2 linked regions of the Niabella yanshanensis genome follow. The protein of the gene in region 2 binds, or shares a complex with, the protein of the main gene of each other region. Links are inferred from orthologs where the notes say so. Each region holds a gene or a part of one and is shown on either strand. Other genes may lie near its edges.

Region 1 (5,236 bases), 2.2 Mb from region 2 along the record:
CAGAGGCCCTTCTTTCAGATAAGGCCTGGTTGTACTTTTCTGTACCGGTATTATCGGTATGCCCCTGTATTTCCACATCTGTATCAGGATATTTATTCAAAATGGTGATCAGGTCGTCTAAGGTAGATTTGGATGCAGTAGTTAGTGCAGCCTGGTCAAAACCAAATAATACGGCACTGCTGAATTCTACCACGATGCCTTCTTCGACCCTTTCCACTTTCGCACCCGGTACCTCCTGCTTGATCTCTTCCGCCTGCTTATCCATTTTTTTTCCAATAATAGCTCCCGCAGTACCACCAACAGCGGCACCAATGATAGCTCCTAAAGCTGTGTTACCTGTAGCTTTACCAATTACCGCGCCTACGGCAGCACCACCACCAACACCAATGGCCGCACCTTTTTGAGTTCTGGTTGCACTTTCGCAACCTGCTAAAGTTAAACCTGCAAAAGCAGTGGCGAATAATGTTGTTTTAACAATTTTCATCGAATAAGTTTTTAAGATTTATAATATTAAAGCTGCAAAAATAAATGCTAACATCAAACATATATGCTTTTATTTTCACCTGACCCTAATCTTCTCATGTCCCTAACAGGCAGTTAACAAACTACGTGCCAGTGAATTTTGAATATAGACAAATGAACATATAAAAAGGTTGCCTTACGAGGCAACCTTTTACAAATTTTTATAGGACATTGTTTACTGCTGTGTGTTAACAGGCGCTGCAGCTACTTCTACAACTTTGGTCAACACATAATTGGTTCCCTTGGCAAGGGAAGTTTTTTTCTTATCTTTTTTCTCTGACTTTTTTGCATTTTCTTGCGTTGCATCAACTTCCTCAGCTGAAACCTCCATTGCAGTACTATCGTCCGCTGTCATTTCAGGGAATATAGCTGCAGGATTTTCTTCATCAAACTTAGCACCTACATTCACATATAATTTATGACTCGCTGAATCAAAAATCAACGTACCCTCTTTTAATGATTTGCCTGAGTATCTTGGCGATGGTTTTCCGGTTCCATCAGTAGTAGCAGCATCATCAGTAGCCACTACACCGTCTACATCATTCTGAAGTGTTTTCTGTACCGGGATTTTATAGGTACTGGGTGATAATTTCAGATCTGCTTTAAATTTACCCTGTGGCATACCATTCACCCAAACAACCCCTTTATTTTCAGCATCCCTCGTTATAGTAACACTTGCAACTGCTCCCTCTTTATCTACATAGTCGTACTTACCCAGTACCGGAAATATCATTTCATCCGTTAATTCCCCGGGCATAGGAGCTAACTCCTTAGGCTGTGGCTTGTAATTCCGGGGTACTTCGGGCGTAGCAGATGTTTGAGCATAAGATGTGGCAGCTATAGTTAAAGAGAGCACCGCTGCTAAAAGAAAGTTCTTTTTCATTTGTCGTTTTTTTACGGTTTTAATGGTCACACCAGGATTGGGTTAAAAGCTACCTGCATCCCGGTCTTGTTTATATTAAAATCCAATAAGGTCCCGTATCACCGTATGACGCTATTGGAATCAATCCATCTAAAAAGAAATTATTATGCCAAAATTTATTTACCGTCGATTAAACCTTTATTTTAGATTTTAGTTATGATTTAGATCCGCACTAATTTTGCACGTACTAAATTCACAAAAAACGAGGGGAATAAATTGAAAAATAAAGACTTAAATACGATTGATGTTACCGGTGCAAGGGTCCACAACCTGAAAAACATCGATATATCTATACCCAAGAACGAATTGGTAGTTATCACCGGCATTAGCGGCAGCGGGAAATCCTCCCTGGCATTTGACACCATTTATTCAGAGGGGCAACGTCGTTATATGGAAACATTTGGCGCCTATGCACGCCAGTTTATTGGTGATATGGAGCGGCCGGATGTGGATCAGATCACAGGCCTTTCCCCTGTAATCTCAATTGAACAGAAGACCACCAATAAAAACCCCCGATCAACAGTAGGTACCGTTACCGAGGTATATGATTTTTTCCGTTTGTTTTATGCACGGGTAGGCGAAGCCTATTCCTACAACACGGGCAAAAAAATGGTGAAGTGGAGCGAAGAAGAAATCGTGGAAAATATTTTCGATCGGTTTAATGGCAAAAAAATAAACCTGCTGGCTCCATTAGTAAGAGGGCGCAAAGGCCATTATCGGGAACTATTTGAAGATGTACGCAAGAAGGGATTTTTAAAAGTTCGTGTCGATGGGGAGATCAAAGACATTACAGCAAAAATGCAGGTAGATCGTTACAAAATCCATGACATTGAATTGGTAGTGGACCGGCTGCAGGTAACAGGTGATTTAAAAGCACGACTGAGTCAGAGCGTTCAGCAGGGTTTAAAGCTAGGCAAAGACCTGCTCTTTGTATTGGTGAATGATGAAACAGAAGTTACCCAATATTCAAAAATGCTGATGTGTGAAGACACAGGGATCGGTTACGAAGAGCCTTCTCCTAACTCCTTTTCTTTTAATTCGCCCTATGGTGCCTGCCCCTATTGCCGTGGCCTGGGCACCAGTTCGGTGATCAATATGAACCTGGTGCTGCCCGACACTTCCAAGACTATTAAAGAAGGGGGCATTGCTCCGTTAGGCGAAGAAAGGGAAGCCAGTGTATTTAAGCAGGTAGAAGCTTTTGCCAGAAAACACAAGATCAACCTGGGTAAACCCCTTAAAGATATACCACAAGCCCAGCTCGACCTGTTATTATATGGGGATGGAGATGCCGTTCAGTCATTACATCTTGACGGAACAGATGAGTCCATTCCTGATTATTATTCCGGAAGTTACGAGGGCATTATTCCGATGCTCAAGCGCTGGTATCTTTCTACGCAAAGTAATGAAGGGTTACGCGAGTGGGTAGAAAAATTCATGGAACTGCAGCCCTGCCCTTCCTGCAACGGCGACCGTTTAAAAAAGGAAAGCCTCTGGTTTAAGATCGATAATAAAAATATTGCTTATTTAAGCAACCTCAACCTGGATAACCTGGCGGCATGGCTGGATGGCATTGAATTGCGCCTGAGCAAAAAACAAAATGCGATCGCAAAAGATATCCTCAAAGAAATAAGAGAGCGTTTAGGCTTTTTACTGGATGTAGGGCTTACCTACCTATCGCTGAACCGGCCCAGCAGAACCTTGAGTGGTGGTGAGTCGCAAAGGATAAGGCTGGCAACACAAATAGGATCACAATTGCAGGGCATCACTTATATATTGGACGAGCCCTCTATTGGTTTACATCAAAGAGACAACCAGCGTCTTATTCACTCTTTACAAAACCTGCGCGATATTGGCAACAGCGTTTTAGTAGTGGAGCATGATAAGGACATTATGCTGGCAGCCGACTACCTGATCGATATCGGCCCTCGTGCGGGGCATCATGGGGGGCGCGTAGTAGCACAAGGAACACCTGAAGAAATTTTAAAGCTGGATACCATCACCGCAGGGTACTTAAATGGGCATCTAAAAATAGAAACTCCAAAGGAACGCCGCAAAGGCAATGGAAAATTTGTAGAACTAAAAGGTGTAACCGGTAATAATCTTCAGGGTGTAAGTGTGAAACTCCCCCTGGGTAAAATGATTGTAGTTACCGGCGTAAGTGGCAGCGGCAAGTCTACATTAATTAATGAAACCCTTTATCCTATTTTAAGCAATCATTGTTTCCCTGCCAGCAAAATGCAGGCGATGCCGCATAAATCAGTAAAAGGATTGGAGCATATCGACAAGGTGGTAGAGATTGACCAGTCGCCCATTGGACGAACACCGCGCAGTAATCCTTCTACTTACTGCGGATTTTTTACTGATATCAGGACTTTATTTGCCTCGGTACCTGAAGCCAAGATACGCGGGTATAATGCAGGCCGGTTTTCATTTAATGTAAAAACCGGCCGCTGTGATGTTTGTGAAGGCGGCGGTATGCGTGTTATTGAAATGAATTTCCTGCCCGATGTATATGTGCCCTGTGAGAAATGTAACGGCAAAAGATATAACCGGGAGACGCTGGAAATACGTTATAAAGGCAAATCGATTTCAGATGTATTAGACATGACCGTTGATGATGCTGTTGTATTCTTCCAGGCAGTGCCCAATATATTCAGGAAAATAAAAACCTTACAGGACGTAGGTTTGGGCTATATTACATTAGGGCAAAGCGCCGTAACACTCAGCGGCGGTGAAGCACAACGGGTAAAGCTCAGTACCGAGCTTTCAAAAAAAGATACCGGCAAAACTTTTTATATCTTAGATGAACCGACTACGGGCCTGCATTTCGAGGACATTAAGCACCTGATTGCTGTTTTGGATAAGCTGGCCGACAGGGGCAATACGGTATTGATTATTGAACACAATATGGACGTGATCAAGATCGCAGACCATATTATTGACCTGGGACCGGAGGGCGGAGATGGCGGTGGTCAGATCTTATTTGAAGGCACGCCTGAAGGACTCATAAGATGTAAAGAAAGCTATACTGGCCATTTTCTTAAAACCGAACTTAATTAAACACTATGCATATCGACAACCTGAGCGATCTGCCCGACTGGGATGATGAAAGACTTCCGCTGGATGATGAAGAAGGTGAAGAATGGAAGCCGAACCCCACCAGGGAAGCCTGCAAAGCACTTTACCAGAAATGGAAGGAGATCATGCTGATGCTGAAAGGCGCTTTGGACACTACCAAATCTGAGGAAGCCGAAAGCATTTCTTACACCGACGATTTAAAATACATGGTGTTAGGCGATGCATACGAAGTGGGTGTAAAGATCAGGAGTTCTGAAGTGGGAAGCATGTATGTGCTTCGTATGGAGAATGCTGCTATCATTCGTAAGAATGCACAACACGTAGCCAGCTCGCTGCTTACTCTGGGTGCTGAAGATGAGACCGAAGAGCAATATGTTGATTTGATCAGGGCAGAGATTGACCAGTTCAGGGAATTGTTCAAAATATGGATCGGCACTTTTGAAAAAGATGAATACACAGATGACTGGGGGCTATTTGTATAAACAGCCCCAATCACCACTATTTTTGGTTGATCACCGTTTCAATGATCAAAAATTCACTTTCCTCATTGCAATCAATAGAAATTTTATCGGTATCCCAGATGCCAATAGCATCACGCCCAGGTACCGGCTGGCCGTTTACAGTAATGTCACCTGAAATATTGAATACAAAGAGACACATATTCTCCGGCCGGAACTGGTAGTTAATCTGTTGGCCCTTTTCAAAATAACCCAG
Region 2 (5,802 bases):
CCATGTTTAAACCTCAATACCTTTAAGCGCCAGGTAATCCTTCCCGGCTGCAGTTTCATAAAACTTTGCCGAATCATCATGATCCGTCGACAAAGAAACCGGCAACCACTGCTCCATTTCGGCTTTCCTTAATGCATCTGCTTTTTGCAAAATGGCTGCGGCCTCACTACCTAACACCAGGTGCACAGGTGGACTTGGATGATTTGCGAGGTCAATAATGACTTTCGCTGCCTTTGCAGGATCGCCTAAGGGAACAAATTTACCTGAGCTTAAGAAATCCCTGGAAGCATCCACTGTTGCCTCATAGCCTTCTACATGCGGGGCAAATGACATGGATGCGCCTGCCCAATCTGTTCTAAAGCCACCCGGCTCCACCGATGTTACCTGTATACCCAGGTGAGCTACTTCTTTACTTAACGACTCCGAAAAGCCGGCAAGTCCGAATTTAGCCGCCTGGTACAGGCTCAATCCGGCGTTACCTACCCTGCCACCAATTGAGCTTATTTGCAATACCCGTCCCGACCGTTGTTGCCTCATATAGGGTAATACAACACGCGTAATTTGAATAGGCGCTACCAGGTTTACATCCAGCTGACTGCTCACCTGCTCGTCTGTGAATGCCTCCGTTGCACCGGTAATCCCAAACCCGGCATTATTTACCAATACATCAATTCTACCAAAGTGCGCTATCGCTTTGTTTACAGACGATCGTATCTGCGCTTTATCGGTTACATCTAAAGATAAGGTCAATGCCTGATTGGGATATTGATCCGCTAATACCAGCAGATCCTGTTTGTTTCTCGCAGTGGCTACTACTTTATCGCCACTTTTTAAAACAGCTTCCGTTATACTCCTGCCCAGTCCCCTGGAGCTTCCTGTAATAAACCATACTTTTTCCATATTGAATGAATTTGTTTCCACAAAGCTCCGGAAGGTTTATTAAAACTATTTGGGCATATGGCTCTAAGTTACTTGTCTGTGCGGCTCATGACTAACGGGCGCCTGACCTCAATACTCACATGGCTTTTAGGAAGAGGTAACAACAAAAGAATGCATATCTTTTAAAAACTCATGCAGCTCTTTCATGGAGGGAATAGGATCAGCTATCAATAAGAATAACTTGCCGGTTTGTTTGAGCCTGGCTTTGTTGGTTTTTATCTGGAGGTACTCAATAATTTTCCGGAAGATGTCAGATTCAAAATAAGGAGAGTCGGGACGGTTAATAAAATGACAACGAAGCGTTTCACTTTTCAGGCTCATTTTCTCAAAGCCCAATTCTATTGCCAATTTGCGGCATTTTACCGTTTCAAACAAATCATCTACCTGCGGAGGTACTGCTCCGAATCGATCTGCCAGCTCATTATGCATTTCCTCCAGCTCCTGGTCATTTTCACAATTATCCAGGCGCTGGTATAACGAAAGGCGTTCGGTAATATTCTCTACATATTCATCTGGTATCAGAATCTCAAGATCAGTATCAATGGTACAGTCATGTACAAAATCATCCTGCTTGCTGATCTCTTCCTTAAACAGGTCTTTAAACTCTGTACGCTTTAATTCGCGGATCGATTCATCAAGAATCTTCTGGTACATTTCAAAACCGATCTCGGCCATAAAACCACTTTGCTCCCCACCCAATAGGTTCCCGGCGCCACGTATATCCAGGTCACGCATCGCTATCTGGAATCCGCTACCCAGTTCACTATGCTGCTCCAGTGTTTGCAGGCGTTTACGTGAGTCGCTTGGCAGAGTACTCATAGGCGGGGCCAGCAGATAGCAAAATGCTTTTTTATTGCTACGACCTACCCGCCCGCGTAACTGATGCAGATCGCTTAAGCCAAAATGATGCGCATTATTAACAATGATTGTATTGACGTTGGGTATATCTACACCGCTTTCCACGATATTGGTACACACCAATACATCATATTTACGATCAATAAAGTCCAGTATCTTTTCTTCCAGCTGATGGCCTTCCATCTGTCCATGTGCATATCCTACTGAAAGATCCGGACACAACCCCTGGATAAGAGCCGCCATCTCTGCTAATCCCGCTACACGGTTATGTATGAAAAATACCTGCCCGCCACGCTCTGTTTCAAAATACACGGCGTCCCGTACAAAATCTTCGTTATATACCTGTACTTCGGTTTGTATCGGCTGGCGATTGGGCGGAGGTGTATTGATAATGCTCAGATCCCTTGCACCCATCAGCGAAAATTGCAGCGTACGAGGTATGGGAGTTGCTGTCAATGTTAAACAATCAACCGTGGTACGGATGGTCTTGATCTTTTCTTTATGCGCTACACCAAACTTCTGCTCTTCATCCACGATCAGTACTCCGAGGTCTTTAAACTTTACTTCTTTCCCTATAATACCATGGGTACCAATAAGTATATCAATTTTACCCGCCTTTAATTTCTCAAGCGTTTCTTTTTTCTCTTTCGCACTTTTAAAGCGGTTGATAAAGTCTACCGTTACCGGGAAGTCTTTTAAACGCTCGCTAAAAGTTTTATAATGCTGAAAGGCAAGGATAGTAGTAGGCACCAGTACTGCTGCCTGTTTACCATCTACACAGGTTTTAAAGGCAGCACGGATGGCTATTTCCGTTTTACCAAAACCCACATCTCCACAAACCAGTCGATCCATAGGCGAAGCAGACTCCATATCTTTCTTCACATCAGCCGTTGCCTTACTTTGATCGGGAGTATCTTCATATATAAACGACGCTTCCAGCTCGTTCTGCAAATAATTATCAGGCGTATGCGCAAAGCCTTGCTGGGCCTTGCGTTTAGCGTATAGCTTAATCAGGTCGAATGCTATTTCCTTAACCTTGGCCTTGGTCTTTTCCTTCAAACGGTTCCATACATCACTGCCCAGTTTATTCACCTTGGGCACGCTACCATCTTTGCCTGTATACTTGGCTATTTTATGAAGAGAGTTGATGTTAACATACAAGACATCCTTATCCTTGTAAATCAACCGCACTGCCTCCTGCAGCTTACCATTGACGTCCATCTTTTGCAAGCCACTATATACGCCCACCCCATGATCGATATGCGTTACATAATCACCAGGCTGCAACTCACGTAGCGTTCGTAAGGTAATGGCTTTACTCTTATTATAAGCCTGTTTAACCCTGTATTTATGATAACGTTGGAAGATTTCGTGATCGGTATAGCAAACTACTTTCAGATCATCATCAATAAACCCCTGGTGAATAGAAACCGATACCGGGTTAAAAACCAGCTCAGCTTTCAGGTCATCAAAAATGGTTTGCAGCCTTTGCAGCTGCTTGGGGTTCTCCGAAAAAATATAAACATTATACTGCTTTCTTTCTTTGTCCTTCAGGTCCTTGATCAACAGGTCGAACTGCCTGTTAAAAGCAGGTTGCGATTTTGTATTAAATTCAAATTCCCGTTTAGATGCATAGCTATTGCCACCGAAATGCAAAACGGACCGTTCTGTGAGTGAGTCTGCCAGGCTGTTAGCTGTTATAAAATCATCGGGAGTGATATCTCTTTTCAGAAGCTTTTCATCATCGCTGTTGGCTGCTAACTGCCCTGCAGGATACATCTCTAAAAAGTATTGTAATTCCTCTTCATGATCCTTTAACCGTTCTACACACAATTCCTGATCCTGTAGCCAAATCGCCGTATTGGCGGGCAGGAAATCGAAAAGAGACACTCTCTCTTCTGAACCAAACTGGGTATCAACGTTAGGGATAATCGATACAGATAAGAGCTTACGCTCACTTAACTGGGTTTCGGGATCTATTATACGGATTGAATCCACTTCGTTACCAAACAACTCGAAACGATAAGGTTTTTCGTTACCAAAAGAGTAAATATCGAAAATACCTCCACGCAAAGCGTATTGTCCGGGTTCGTATACAAAATCGCTACGTACAAAACCGTATTGATCCAGCTTTAATAATAACTGACCAATATCAATGGTATCAGCAGCTTTTATATGAATGATATTCTCCGATAATGTTTTGGAGATTACAACCTTTTCAAATAACGCCTCGGGGTAAGTCACCAGGATCTTCTTCCTTACGGGCTGTGCATTGGCGCCGGAAGCCAGTTTGGTTAGTGCCTCGGTTCTCAGCATCACATGCGAGGCATTCAGCTGCCGGTAATTCTTCCTTGTTTTAAAGGAAGAAGGAAAATAAAAAATGTCCAGCGCTCCCGTTATGTTTTCCAGCGTATTATGAAAATAAGCAGCGTCCTCCGATTCATTTAAAACAATCACATGGTTAAATTCCGGAGCATGTCCGGCAGCGGCCGCAAATACAAAGGGAGCAGAACTACCAAAAAGTCCTGTAAGTGCTGTTTCGGAAGGCCGGGACACAGAAAACCCCTCCGCTATTTGTAAACAGCGGGTATCATCAACGTAAAAATTCTGCAACACATCCGTGCTCATCACGGCGCAAAGTTAGGATTAAGTCTAAAAACTTACAAGTTGAAACATCAAAACATCTGATCATCCCTGTAATCTGACCGGATACCACCCCAAAAGTCGGGTTATTCCGGTATTACCCTATACAAAACAGCATTGGGATATTTTTGCACTACGCTCACCAATGTATCATGCTGTGTGTTCTTTAGCGTTTTCTTTTTTACAGGTTTATAGCGAATATTAAAATTCTCCAGCTTTCGTTCTACCGAATACTGAAAGGCTCCATAAAACACTTCTATTGATTGCCCGGAGGCGGCCAGCCGGTTTAATTGCCGTCTTAATTGAATCGACGACCTGGTTTCCCAATTCATGTGTACTGCAAGTACTATCAACCCGTTGATGATTATAAGAACCGTGCAGCCCAGGGCAAAAAGCCGGTGCCCCGGGGTTCGGGCCTTTAACAATAAAAATAATACGGGAATAACAGGCAGCAACCAAAGCTGAGGTAAAAATCGCGGCCACCAGAAATGCCTGCTCAGCAGCAAGCTAACTATTATAGACCCAACAGCTAATAAGAAAGGCAGGCGAATGTTTTTGGTCGATGTGGTAAATAATAAAAATGTAGCCGCTATGGAAAGGAGCAGCATTACACCATAAAAAGGGCCGAAACCTGCGGTCCTGGTTTCGTGAAACTCGTATGCCTTCCAGTCTTTCAACGACAAAGAAAACGGGAAAAGTAATTCGGCATCTTTTACATCATTATAAGGCGCGTTACCAGGGCGGCTGAAACTGGTGTACAAAAAAGAATACCATCCTGGCTTGCCTGCAAGATTCTTTGGTGTTTCCAGCTCTTCATTACTATCCTTTCCCGTTTGCTCGTATACACCTGGATAAGCCTTCGTTCCCATTATAGGATACAAAGGATGGCCTCGCTGTGCCATATTGGTAACATAAGGATTGAAGCCAAAAAAAAGCAGGGCCAACATTACTGCCCCTATGGTTAGGGCGGCAAAACGGGTAAAAAGCCATCGCTTCTGTAGCAGCAGGTAAATAGAAATAAAGAAAGCACTGACGCCTATAAAAACCATTCCCGTGAACTTCATATTAATCGCCCAAACTGCCGATAAAACGATCAGCCATAAATAAACTTTCCTGCGGGTTCTGATCCATGCCAATGCACTCCCTGAAAAGACCAACAGAAATAAGTACAACATTCCGTCTACCAGGTAAGTAGTTATCTCGCTCCATACAACAGGGCACATTACAACCAGTATGACCGCTATTACAGCCCTGCGCCGGCTGAAACACAGATCGCGGAAAATATCCCAAAGGGATACGGCAGCGGTAGAGAATACAATAACCTGTATGCTTTTGCCCCATTCTATTTTTCCGAAAGTGGCT

Evidence for each region. Proteins that work in one complex are often made in the same cells at the same time.
Region 1: the proteins of mfd (region 2) and uvrA are in contact, whole or in part, in a crystal structure (PDB 4DFC), measured with the Escherichia coli proteins. The link is inferred for Niabella yanshanensis from one-to-one orthologs.

The regions. Positions count from the first base shown.
Region 1 is NZ_CP139960.1:1,771,134-1,776,369, forward strand. Bases 1,281-4,704 are described here. They hold uvrA (excinuclease ABC subunit UvrA), read left to right. Parts: upstream 1,281-1,660; coding sequence 1,661-4,504; downstream 4,505-4,704. Other genes in these bases: U0035_RS06895 (hypothetical protein), read right to left, coding at 1,281-1,405; U0035_RS06905 (hypothetical protein), read left to right, coding at 4,510-4,704. Also shown: U0035_RS06890 (YiaD family glycine zipper/OmpA-like lipoprotein), read right to left, coding at 1-484; more of U0035_RS06895, read right to left, coding at 698-1,280; more of U0035_RS06905, read left to right, coding at 4,705-5,004; U0035_RS06910 (pirin family protein), read right to left, coding at 5,021-5,236. UniProt on the Escherichia coli protein: The UvrABC repair system catalyzes the recognition and processing of DNA lesions. UvrA is an ATPase and a DNA-binding protein. A damage recognition complex composed of 2 UvrA and 2 UvrB subunits scans DNA for abnormalities.
Region 2 is NZ_CP139960.1:4,010,725-4,016,526, reverse strand. The notes cover bases 827-4,816. They hold mfd (transcription-repair coupling factor), read right to left. Parts: upstream 4,426-4,816; coding sequence 1,027-4,425; downstream 827-1,026. Other genes in these bases: U0035_RS16645 (glycosyltransferase family 39 protein), read right to left, coding at 4,527-4,816; U0035_RS16655 (oxidoreductase), read right to left, coding at 827-900. Outside these bases: more of U0035_RS16655, read right to left, coding at 7-826; more of U0035_RS16645, read right to left, coding at 4,817-5,802. UniProt on the Escherichia coli protein: Couples transcription and DNA repair by recognizing RNA polymerase (RNAP) stalled at DNA lesions. Mediates ATP-dependent release of RNAP and its truncated transcript from the DNA, and recruitment of nucleotide excision repair machinery to the damaged site.